Regions from separate parts of the Janthinobacterium sp. YR213 genome, predicted to be linked through region 3. Evidence: predicted binding sites of a transcription regulator. Region 3 holds the regulator's gene; each other region holds the start of a gene.

The links. The regulator LexA, encoded in region 3, represses DNA repair genes until DNA is damaged. The targets are predictions, from matches to a motif close to ACTGTATNNNNATACAGT.
Region 1: the regulator LexA is predicted to act here: its motif matches at 1,967-1,984, upstream of BLT98_RS11210 (DNA topoisomerase IV subunit B).
Region 2: the regulator LexA is predicted to act here: its motif matches at 1,872-1,889, upstream of recA (recombinase RecA).

The regions. Positions count from the first base shown of each region.
Region 1 is NZ_FNDA01000002.1:452,769-456,945, reverse strand. It holds gene kdpA (potassium-transporting ATPase subunit KdpA) at 1-1,511, opposite strand, end outside; gene kdpF (K(+)-transporting ATPase subunit F) at 1,511-1,600, opposite strand; gene BLT98_RS11210 (DNA topoisomerase IV subunit B) at 2,063-4,060, shown strand; gene BLT98_RS11205 (molecular chaperone HscC) at 4,060-4,177, shown strand, end outside.
Region 2 is NZ_FNDA01000002.1:251,450-255,626, forward strand. It holds gene BLT98_RS10320 (sensor histidine kinase) at 1-1,007, opposite strand, end outside; gene BLT98_RS10325 (response regulator) at 1,004-1,738, opposite strand; gene recA (recombinase RecA) at 1,980-3,083, shown strand; gene recX (recombination regulator RecX) at 3,311-3,766, shown strand; gene BLT98_RS28750 (hypothetical protein) at 3,850-4,059, opposite strand.
Region 3 is NZ_FNDA01000001.1:1,915,369-1,919,545, reverse strand. It holds gene purF (amidophosphoribosyltransferase) at 1-534, shown strand, start outside; gene BLT98_RS08440 (cystathionine gamma-synthase family protein) at 578-1,819, shown strand; gene lexA (transcriptional repressor LexA) at 1,887-2,522, opposite strand; gene rpsF (30S ribosomal protein S6) at 2,798-3,187, shown strand; gene priB (primosomal replication protein N) at 3,208-3,507, shown strand; gene rpsR (30S ribosomal protein S18) at 3,533-3,823, shown strand; gene rplI (50S ribosomal protein L9) at 3,851-4,177, shown strand, end outside.

The DNA of each region.
Region 1 (4,177 bases), on a different contig from region 3:
GCCGCCGACGTGAAGGCGTACAGGATTTCGGAAAAACCATGCGCGCCCGGATTGGCCACGCCAACCGTGCCCGGTTCGACCATCACGGCGATCGCCGTGCCCGTCAAGACCAGGGCTGGCGTAATCAGGATGGCCAGCGAGACCATCTTCATTTCATAGGCCTGGATTTTCTTGCCCAGATATTCGGGCGTGCGGCCTATCATCAGGCCGGCGATGAAGACGGCCAGGATGGCGAACATCAGCATGCCGTACAGGCCCGTGCCCACGCCGCCGAAAATCACTTCGCCGAACTGCATCAGCAGCAGCGGCACCATGCCGCCCAGGGGCATGTAGGAATCGTGCATGGAGTTGACGGCGCCGCACGATGCGGCCGTCGTCACCGCCGCGAACAGGGTCGAGGAGCTGATGCCGAAGCGCGTTTCCTTGCCTTCCATATTGCCGCCCGATTGCAGGCTGCTGGCCTGCTGGTCCACGCCCAGGGCTTGCAGGGCGGGATTGGCTTGCTGCTCGGCGCTCATCACGCCAGCCGTCATGACGACAAAGATCAGGGTCATGGCGGCCAGCACGGCCCAGCCCTGGCGCATGTCGCCCACCATGCGGCCGAACGTGAAGCACAGGCCGGCGGGGATGATGAAGATGGCCAGCATCTGCAGGAAGTTCGACAGCACGGTGGGGTTTTCATACGGATGCGAGGAATTGGCGTTGAAGAAGCCGCCGCCATTCGTGCCCAGCAGCTTGATCGATTCCTGCGACGCGACAGGGCCCATGGCGATCGTCTGCGTCATCGCCACTTGCGCTTCCATCACGGGCTTGCCGGCCGCATCCAGCACGGGCTGGCCGTCGGCCGTCACTTTCGGCGTTTCATACGCCACGTGGTCGAGCAGGGTCACTTCCTTGTAGGCGGAAAAATTCTGGATCATGCCTTCGCCCATGAAGACGACGGACAGGGCCAGGGACAACGGCAGCAGGATGTACAGGGTCGAGCGCACCAGGTCGACCCAGAAATTGCCGATCGACTTGCCCGAGCGCGAGGCGAAGCCGCGTACCAGCGCGAAGATCACGGCGATACCGGTGGCCGCCGAAAAGAAGTTCTGGCACGCCAGGCCCAGCATCTGGGTCAGGTAGCTCATGGTCTGTTCACCGCCGTAGCCCTGCCAGTTGGTATTGGCGACGAAGCTGACGGTGGTATTGAACGAGGAATCGGGGCTGACGGCGCCCAGTCCCTGCGGATTGAGTGGCAGGAAGCCCTGCAGGCGCTGCAGGCCGTAGACGAAGACGGCGCCCACGGTATTGAAGACGATCAGGGCGATGGCATAGCTTTTCCAGCCCATGGCCTTGTCGGCGGGAAGGCCGGACCAGCGGTACAGCAGGTTTTCCAGCTTTTGCAGCCAGCCCAGGCCGCGCACGGGGCCATCGCCGGCCACCCTGGCCATGTACAGGCCCAGCGGATAGCCGGCGGCCAGCAGCACGGCGAGGAAAGCCACCAATAACAGTATCGATTGCGTTGTCATCACAGCTCCTCCGCCTTCAGCAGCGCCACCAGCAAATACACGAGCAGGCCAGCCGAGACGACGGCGCCCAGCACATAAAACGCGTTCATTTGACGCTCCCTAATTTGTCGCAGGCGACGGCAAAGCCGGCCGCCACGACGAAAAACACGGCAATCAAGCCGAGATACACGAGATCCATTCCCACCCTCATTCAGGTTTGTTTTGATAGTGAGCAGATTAGCCAAAAGGGTCTAAAAAATTCGTAAAGACTGGGGAGGCAGCTGTAAACAAGATGTAAAAACGGCGGCTTTACCGCATAAAATCCAGCACAATTGGCGCAAAACCACGCGCGCGGCGCACTGTTGTTGCCTTGGAGTAGCGCTATTGCCCGCCGATCAAGATAGAATGCGCGAGCGTCCGCACAAGGACGCCAAGCCTGCCGCACTGCCCTCCCCCAGTGACGCTGGACGGGATATACTGTATATTCATACAGTTATCGCCGCCGCTGTCATTGCGCCCGCAGTGCCCTGGCCTGGCGTTCCAACCACTGTCTTTACTTAGCTTGAACACGTATGGCCACTAAAAAACCAGCATCCGACTACAGCGAATCATCCATCCGTGTCCTGAAAGGACTGGAACCCGTCAAGCAGCGCCCGGGGATGTACACCCGCACTGAAAATCCGCTGCACATCATTCAGGAAGTGATCGACAATGCCTCCGACGAGGCGCTGGGCGGTCATTGCACGCATATCGCCGTCACGCAAAACACGGATGGCAGCATTACCGTCGAAGACAATGGCCGCGGCATTCCCGTCGGCCTGCACCCGGAGGAAGGCGTGCCGACGGTGGAAATCGTGTTTACACGGCTGCACGCGGGCGGCAAGTTCGACAAGGGTTCGGGCGGCGCCTATGCGTTCTCGGGCGGTCTGCACGGCGTCGGCGTGTCCGTCACCAATGCGCTGTCGACGCGCCTGGAAATCACCGTCTGGCGCAAGGAAAGCGACGGCAACGGCTTGCACCACATGGTGTTTGCGAATGGCGACGTGATCGAGCCCTTGAATTCCCGCCCCGCCCCGCGCGACGGCAAGAAGTCGGGCACGCGCGTCACGGCCTGGCCCGATGCAAAATATTTTGATTCACCCAACATCTCGCAAACGGAGCTGCAACGCCTGCTGCGCTCGAAAGCCGTGCTGCTGCCGGGCGTCACCGTGACGCTCACCAACGCGAAAACGGGCGACACGCAAACCTGGCAGTACGCGGAAGGCTTGCGCGGCTACCTGACCGAAACGCTGGCGCAGGTATCGAATGGCGAAACCCTGATTCCCCTGTTCGAAGGCGCGCAATACGCGGGCCCGGACTCGGAAGGCTTTGCCGAAGGCGAAGGCGCGGCCTGGGTGGTGGCGTGGACGGAAGAAGGCGCCATCGTGCGCGAATCGTATGTCAACCTGATCCCCACCTCGAATGGCGGCACGCACGAATCGGGCTTGCGCGACGGCCTGTTCGGCGCCGTGAAAAACTTCGTCGAAATGCACTCGCTGCTGCCGAAAGGCGTGAAGCTGCTGCCCGAAGACGTGTTCGCGCGCGCTTCCTTCGTGCTGTCGGCCAAGGTGCTGGACCCGCAATTCCAGGGCCAGATCAAGGAACGCCTGAACTCGCGCGACGCCGTGCGCCTCGTCTCGACCTTCACCAAGCCGCCGCTGGAACTGTGGCTGAACCAGCACGTCGACTACGGCAAGAAGCTGGCCGATCTCGTGATCAAGCAGGCGCAGTCGCGCCAGCGCTCGCTGCAAAAAGTGGAAAAGAAAAAATCCTCGGGCGTGGCCGTCCTTCCCGGCAAGCTGACCGACTGCGAATCGTCGGACATCGCGCGCAATGAACTGTTCCTCGTCGAGGGCGACTCGGCGGGCGGTTCGGCCAAGATGGGGCGCGACAAGGAATTCCAGGCGATCCTGCCCCTGCGCGGCAAGGTCTTGAACTCGTGGGAAACGGACCGCGACCGCCTGTTCGCGAATAACGAGATCCACGACATTGCCGTCGCCATCGGTGTCGATCCGCACAGCGTGGGCGATACGCCCGACCTGTCCGGCCTGCGCTACGGCAAGATCTGCATCCTGTCCGACGCGGACGTGGACGGCTCGCACATCCAGGTACTGCTGCTGACGCTGTTCTTCAAGCACTTCCCGGCCCTGATCAACAAGGGACACATCTGCATCGCCCGCCCGCCTTTGTACCGCGTGGATGCGCCGGCGCGCGGCAAGAAGCCGATGCAGAAAATCTATGCGCTCGACGACGGCGAACTGCTCGCCATCGAGGACAAGCTGCGCAAGGAAGGCGTGAAACAGGGCGCCTGGTCGATCTCGCGCTTCAAGGGCCTGGGCGAGATGAATGCCGAGCAGCTGTGGGAAACGACGATGAACCCGGACACGCGCCGTCTGCTGCCCGTCACGCTCGGTGAAGTCGACCACATGGCCTCGGCCTCCCGCTTCAATATGTTGATGGGCAAAGGCGAAGCGGCCGGACGCCGCGCCTGGATCGAAGAACACGGCAATGAGGCGGAGGCGGATATCTGATGATCATCGGTATCGACCTGGGCACCACCAACAGCCTGGTCGCCATCTGGCGCGATGGCAAGGCTTCCATCATCCCGAATGCGCTCGGTGAACACCTGACGCCGTCGTGCGTCAGCA
Region 2 (4,177 bases), on a different contig from region 3:
TCCGCGCGCGCCAGGGCCAGCAGCTGGTTGACCAGGCGCGTGGCCGCTTCCGAACTTTTCGCCAGTTGCAGCAGCGAGCGGTGGATCTCGTCGTGGTCGGTCTGGCGCAGCGCCAGCTCGGATTGCATGCGCATGCCGGCCAGCGGCGTTTTCATCTGGTGCGCGGCATCGGCGATGAAGCGCTTCTGCATGTCGATCGACAACGACAGGCGTGCCAGCATCTCGTTGAGCGAACCGACCAGCGGCGTGATTTCCTCTGGCACCTGGCCCGATTCGATGGGCGATAAATCGTCGGGCGGCCGGGCGCGTATGCGTTCCTGCAATTGTGCCAGCGGCGACAGGCCGCGCGCCAGGGCAAACCAGACCAGGGCCAGGATCACGGGCAGGATGATGAACTGCGGCAAGATCACGCCCTTGATGATTTCATTGGCCAGCTGGGCGCGTTTTTCCAGGGTTTCCGCCACCTGCACCAGCGCGCGCTGCGGCTCGTCGTTGTTGCTGGACGGAATGTCGAGATAGCTGAACGCCACGCGCACGGGCGTGCCATGGATGGTGTCGTTGCGAAACAGCACCATGCCGCTGCGGTATTTGTCGGGGTCCTGCGGCGGCGGCAAATCGCGGTCGCCGTCGAGGTATTCGCCGCGCGGACCCACCACCAGATAATACAGGGTGTCGATATCGTCGCCGCGCAGGAAGTCGCGGCCCTTGGTGTTACTGTTCTTTTCCGGCACGCGGCGCAGCATGGCGCCATCGGCTTGCTTGACCTGCTGCGTGAGCACGGTCACGCTGTCTTCCAGCGCATGGTCGAACGGCTGATTGGCGATGCCCTTGGCCACCAGATAGGTGATGGCGATGCTCATCGGCCACAGCAGCAGCAAGGGCGCCAGCATCCAGTCGAGGATTTCGCCAAACAGCGAATGCTCGATGGTGTCGTCCTGCTCCGTGGTGGGCGCCTCGAACCAGTCGTCGTCGTCCGCCTCGTCCGATGGCGCCTCGCGCACCTTCACTTGCTGGCGGGTCCGCTGGCCGGGCTTGCTGATTCGCCCGCTTCGGCGTTCAGGCGCGCCGCTTCCGAGTATTTTTCCAGGCAATAGCCGAGGCCGCGCACGGTGGCGATGCGCACGCCGCCCACCTCGATCTTCTTGCGCAGGCGGTGGACATACACTTCGATGGCGTTGTTCGACACTTCTTCGCCCCATTCGCACAGGTGGTCGACCAGCTGTTCTTTCGAGACGAGGCGGCCGGTGCGGCCCAGCAGGATTTCCAGCAAGCCCAGTTCGCGCGCCGACAGGTCGAGCATCTGGTCGTTGATGTAGGCGCTGCGCCCCACCTGGTCATAGCTGAGGGGGCCGTGCTTGATGATGGTGGCGCCGCCGCCGGCGCCGCGGCGCGTCAGGGCGCGCACTCTTGCCTCCAGTTCCGACAAGGCGAACGGCTTGGCCATATAATCATCGGCACCGAGGTCGAGGCCATTCACGCGCTGCTCGATGGAATCGGCGGCCGTCAGGATCAGCACCGGCAGCAGCGAGGCGCGCGCGCGCAGGCGGCGCAGCACTTCCAGGCCGGACATCTTGGGCAGGCCCAGGTCGAGGATCAGCAAGTCGAATTCCTGGGTGGAGAGGGCCGTATCGGCCTCCTGGCCCGTCTTGACGTAGTCGATCGCATAACCGGACTGGCGCAGCGAGCGGGTCAGGCCATCGGCCAGCACGCTGTCATCTTCGGCAAGTAAAATACGCATGGTGCACTTCCTATGCTTGCGGCGGTAGAAGTTTGTATTGTGTTTCATTTTCCGCAAGGTGGCGAGTTTTTGTGAGAAACCAGGCTTGTATTGATCTGTTTCAAAACAAATCCACGTTCCGCTTGCATTGATCACTGTTTTTTTATACAGTACTGTCTGTGTAAAGAATTTAACCCACTGGCGCTATCGCAGGCTGCAGGATTCACGTGAATCTGCAACTGTAGAACGGCTGAAAGAACATATGGACGATAAAAAAGCTGTAGTACCCGCATCGGAAAAAGCCAAGGCGCTCGCCGCCGCACTGGCGCAGATCGAGAAGCAGTTTGGCAAAGGTTCGGTCATGCGCATGGATGCCAGCGCAGCGATCGAAGAAGTGCAAGTCGTGTCGACCGGTTCGCTCGGCCTCGATATCGCGCTGGGCGTGGGCGGTTTGCCGCGTGGCCGCGTGGTGGAAATCTACGGTCCGGAATCGTCGGGTAAAACCACGCTGACCCTGCAAACCATCGCTGAGATGCAAAAACTGGGCGGCACCTGCGCCTTTATCGATGCCGAGCACGCGCTCGATGTCGGTTACGCGCAAAAGCTGGGCGTGAACCTGCATGAATTGCTGATCTCGCAACCGGATACGGGCGAGCAGGCGCTGGAAATCTGCGACGCCCTCGTGCGTTCGGGCAGCGTCGACCTCGTCGTCATCGACTCCGTGGCCGCACTGACGCCACGCGCCGAGATCGAAGGCGATATGGGCGATTCCCTGCCAGGCTTGCAAGCGCGCCTGATGTCGCAAGCCCTGCGCAAGCTGACCGGCTCCATCAATCGCACGAATACCCTGGTCATCTTCATCAACCAGATCCGCATGAAGATCGGCGTGATGTTCGGCAGCCCGGAAACGACCACCGGCGGCAATGCGCTGAAATTCTACGCTTCCGTGCGCCTGGATATCCGCCGCACCGGCTCGATCAAGTCCGGCGATGAAGTGATCGGCAACGAAACCAAGGTCAAGGTCGTCAAGAACAAGATCGCGCCACCGTTCAAGGAAGCGCACTTCGACATCCTGTACGGCGCCGGCACCTCGCGCGAAGGCGAAATCCTGGACCTGGGCTCGGATGCCAAGATCGTGGAAAAATCCGGTTCGTGGTACAGCTACAACGGCGAACGCATCGGCCAGGGCAAGGACAACGCCCGCGCCTTCCTGCAAGAGCGTCCGGCGCTGGCCCGCGAAATCGAAAACAAGGTCCGCGCTTCACTGGGCGTGCGCGAACTGCCACCGCTGGCCGCTGAAAAACCGGAAAAAGCGGATAAAGCCGCCGACAAGGCTGCCAAGGCTGCGGAAGCCAAGGCAGAGTAGGTCGGATTAGCGCGGCAAAGCCGCGCGTAATCCGACAACACCACAGACGTCAACAATGTTGTCGGATCAGACGCCAACAATGTTGTCGGATTACGGCCCAAGGGGCCTAATCCGACCTACGCGCGGCTCGCCGCATAGTATGACCACGATCGCCGTCCCGCGCTGTTGCGCCGGGCGGCGATTGTGTTTGGATGGCTTGATCGTGGAATGAAAGACAAGGTGGGTGTATGGCCGCAGTACAACTAAGCCTGAAGGGCAGGGCGTTACGTTTTTTGTCGATGCGCGAACACAGCCGCATGGAATTGCGGCGCAAGCTGCAGCGCCATGCGCAGGAGGGCGATGATGTGGAAGCCTTGCTCGACAGCCTGGAGCAGGCGAACTGGCTATCGCAGGAGCGCTTTTCCGAGTCGCTGATCCACCGCCGCTCGGCCCGTTTCGGCAATAGCCGCATCATGGCGGAATTGCAAAGCCATGGCATCGGTGGCGAGGCGCTGCAGGAACTCAAGGCGGGCCTGGCCGAAGGGGAGGTTGCGCGTGCCTGCGAGGTGTGGCGCCGCAAATTTGGCGAGGTGGCGCAGGATGCCGAGCAGCGCAACAAGCAGATGCGCTTCCTGATGCAGCGCGGTTTTTCCCAGCGTGCCGTGCAGGTGGCCTTGAAGGGGCTGGAGCCCGAGGACGACTAGGTGCGCGCCGCTGACCGTCCAGCTGGCCCCGGTCTCGCTGTGTTCGATCTGCAACAGTTCATGGCTGCCCTGTACCTTGCTTGTCAGGCAAGCTCGCTCCAGATCATTGTTTTACTGGTAAGTTCACTTTCCTTGCCATCCGCCTGGCAATCGGATGGCATATTGTTGCGCTGCATGGGGCCGGGCTTGGCCGCGCTGCTGTCGGCTGGGCCGGCGCGGCAATCTGAGGTATGTCGCGGCATCCATCGGCCATATCTATCATCACCATCCGTGATAATGGTGTCAATTTCCATGTGTATTCTTTATGCTTTGAAATGTTTTTATCGAAGCAATGAAAAATTATGTTGCGGCGCAACCAGCGCCCAGTGTGCTACACTTTTAGGGTTTTTGCGGCGCCGCAGGTGCGGTTGC
Region 3 (4,177 bases):
GGCCGTACCTTCATCATGCCGGGCCAGGCGGCGCGCAAGAAATCCGTGCGCCAGAAGCTCAACGCGATCCCGTCCGAATTCAAGGACAAGGTCGTGCTGCTGGTCGACGATTCCATCGTGCGCGGCACCACTAGCCGTGAAATCGTGCAGATGGCGCGCGAAGCGGGCGCGACGAAAGTCATCTTCGCCTCGGCTGCGCCTCCGGTGATCTACCCGAACGTGTACGGCATCGACATGCCGACGCGCGACGAACTGATCGCCTATGGCCGCACGACGGAAGAAGTGTGCCGCGAAATCACGGCCGACTACCTGGTGTACCAGGATATCGGCGCGCTCAAGCAGGCCATCGCCGACGTCAACCCGGCCCTGACCAACTTCGAAGCGTCGTGCTTCGATGGTGTGTACGTGACGGGCGACGTGTCGCAGGAATACCTGGACCGCCTGGAATATGCGCGCCACCATCCGAAGGCGGCAGCGCCCGAAGATACGCCGCGTTCCCAGCTGAACCTGAACCTGGCGACAACAGAAGCGTAATTATCTTGCCCGGCTAGCGCCGGGCTTTTTTTGCTCCGCGATCATGAACGATAAAAAAAACTACGGCTTTACCACCACCATCCTGCATAACGACCGCCGCAAGGGCATCGAGCACGGTTCCCTGCACAAGCCCGTGCATACTTCCGTTGCCTTCGGCTACGGCGATGCGCGCCAGCTCGCTTCCGTATTCCAGGGCAAGGAGCCCGGCTTCCGCTACGGCCGCCAGGGCAATCCGACCGTCTCCGCGCTGGAAGACAAGGTCAACAAGATGGAAGACGGCGTCGCCACGCTGTGCTTCGCCACCGGCATGGGCGCCATCGGCGCCGTGGTGCAGGCGCTCTTGCGCGCTGGCGACCATGTCGTGTCGTCGGCCTTTTTGTTTGGCAACACCAACAGCCTGTGGCAAACGGTGACAGGGCAGGGCGTCGGCGTGTCGTTTGTCGACGCCACGGACGTGGCCAATGTGGCCGCCGCCATCACGCCGCAAACGCGCATCGTGTTTGTCGAAACCATCGCCAATCCGCGCACGCAGATCGCCGACCTGGCGAAGATCGGCGCGTTGTGCAAGGAACGCGGCATTTTGTACATCGTCGACAACACCATGACGACGCCCTACCTGTTCCGCCCGAAAGCCGTGGGCGCTGGCCTGGTGGTCAATGCGCTGACAAAATCCATCGGCGGCCACGGCAATGCCCTGGGCGGCAGCTTGACGGACACGGGCGTGTTCGACTGGACGCAGTATCCGAACATTTTCGACAATTACAAGAAGGCGGCGCCGGCGCAGTGGGGCATCGCGCAAATCCGCGCCAAGGCATTGCGCGATTTTGGTGCCTCCCTGGGCCCGGAGGCGGCGCACCATATCGCCGTCGGCGCGGAAACCATGGCCTTGCGCATGGACCGCACCTGCTCGAACGCCCTGGCGCTGGCCACCATGCTGGCCGCCGACCCGCGGGTAGCGGCCGTGCACTACCCGGGCCTGGCCGCGCATCCGCAGCACGCGCTGGCGACGGATTTGTTCCGCAGCTATGGCTCGCTGTTCAGCTTTGAGCTGAAGGATGGCATCGATTGCTTCGATTTCCTCAATCGTCTCAATCTTGCCATTCCAGCGAGCAATCTCGGCGACACCCGCACCCTGGTCATTCCCGTCGCCCACACGATCTTTTACGAGATGGGCGCCGAGCGCCGCGCCAGCATGGGCATCGCCGAATCCCTGATCCGCGTGTCCGTCGGTATCGAGGATGAGGCGGACTTGCTCGAGGATTTCCGTAGCGCCCTGGATGCATAAAACGCCTGGGCAATAAAAAAAGGGCCGCAACAGTCATGCTGTTGCGGCCCTTTTTACATGCGGTGGTTCAATGCCAGCTGCGCATCAAGCCTACCGCCAAACCTTCCAGGGCGAATTCATCTTCCGGCGATACGGTGATGACCTTGAAGTCGGGGTTTTCCGGCAGCAATTCGATGACGGAACCCGTTTTCTTGTAGCGCTTGACGGTGACTTCGTCGCCGATGCGGGCGACGACGATCTGGCCATTCTTGGCGCTATCGACCTTCTTGACGGCCAGTAAATCGCCATCCATGATGCCTGCGTCGCGCATGGACCAGCCGCGCACCTTCAGCAGGAAGTCGGGCTTGGCTGAGAACAGGGCGGGGTCCACGTTGTAGCTCGCTTCCAGGTTTTCCTGTGCCAGGATGGGCGAGCCTGCCGCCACCCGGCCGATCAGGGGCAACGACATCAGCAGCGCTGCCGGCACTTTCGATGGCAGGGCTTCGGCGGCCGCGCCGATCAGGCGGATGCCGCGCGAGGTGCCGGGAGAAATCTCGATCGCGCCCTTGCGGGCCAGGGCCTGCAAATGCTCTTCGGCCGCGTTGGCCGATTTGAAACCCAGTTCATTGGCGATTTCGGCACGGGTGGGAGGAAAGCCCGTGTTTTCAATCGCGTCCTTGATCAGGTTCAGGATTTGTTCTTGTCGTGCTGTCAGCTTGATCATGAGCGGTGGGTGCATACTAAAATGCTGTCTATATGAACAGTCTGTATTTTTGTACAGTATCGCCCACTATGCAAGGGGATTTCCGTGTTTTAGGCGAATTTCGCAAGAAATACTTGTCCAGGGGCGGAAAGCACGGTGGCGCGCGGGCTTTTCGGGCGCTTGTGGAAGGAATGATTGAAACGTTTGCAAAAGGCGGTTATAATCTTCGGCTGACCTTCCCACACCCGTCTTGACGCCGGGGTGGGCGATTATCAATCCGACCTGAAGGAGTTTGCATGCGTCATTATGAAATAGTCTTTATCGTCCATCCGGACCAAAGCGAGCAAGTGCCCGCGATGATCGAACGCTACAAAGCCAGCGTAACCACCCGCGGCGGTTCGGTTCACCGCGTGGAAGATTGGGGCCGCCGTCAAATGGCTTACTCGATCCAAAAGCTGCCTAAAGCACACTACATCTGCCTGAACATCGAATGCGACAACGAGACCCTGGTCGAGTTGGAAACAGCATTCAAATTCAATGATGCCGTGTTGCGTCACCTGACCGTTAAAATGAAGAAAGCTGAAACAGCTCCTTCGCCGATGATGAAATCGGTACAACGCGAAGACGCGGCCAAAAGCCACCGCACCGAAGCACCAGCAGCCGCTCCAGCCGCAGCAGCAGCTTAATTCTTGACCAGGATCGTGCGCTGAACCAGCTACAAGTAACCGCCATCATTGCCGAGCGCGAAATATTGCGCTATACCCCGGCAGGGCTGCCGATTGTGAATGCAGTATTGCAACACAGTTCGCAGCAGATGGAAGCAGGGATTGCCCGTTTGACCGAGTTTGATGTTGCCGCGCTAGCCGCTGGCGAAATTTCAGGCAGGTTCAGTCAGGCAAGCTTGGGCGGGGTGTATCAGTTCACGGGTTTCCTGGCCAGGAAGAGCCGCAACAGCAAGAGTTTGGTGTTTCACATCATTGATTTTAGTGCAGTCAATTCTGACTAGCGCATTTTAGATACAGGAGCCTGACATGGCATTCGGTAAAAAGTTCGACAAAAATAAGCTCAAGCTTAAAGAAAAACGCAAACAGCAAAACCCGTTGTTCAAACGCAAGAAGTTCTGCCGCTTCACCGCAGCTCACGTTGAGCAAGTCGACTACAAAGACGTCGACACGCTGAAAGACTTCGTCCAAGAAAACGGCAAGATCATGCCAGCACGCCTGACCGGTACCAAAGCGCACTACCAGCGCCAAGTTGACACCGCAATCAAGCGCGCTCGCTTCCTCGCGCTGCTGCCATACACCGATCTGCACCACGCTTAATCGGTCAGATATTCCTGGAGAAGAACTATGCAAATCATTCTGTTAGAAAAAGTTGTTAACGTCGGTAACCTCGGCGAAGTCGTCAAAGTCAAAGACGGTTACGCACGTAACTTCCTGATCCCGCAACGCCTGGCACGTCGTGCTACGGCAACCGCTGTGGCTGAATTCGAAGTCAAGCGCGCCGAACTGGAAAAAGCTGCTGCCGCTAAACTGGCCGCATCGCAAGCCCAGGGCGAAAAACTGAGCGGCCTGACCGTTCAAGTTGCTCAAAAAGCTGGTGTTGATGGCCGTCTGTTTGGTTCCGTCACCAACTTCGACATCGCTGAAGCGCTGACCAAGCAAGGTTTTGCTGTT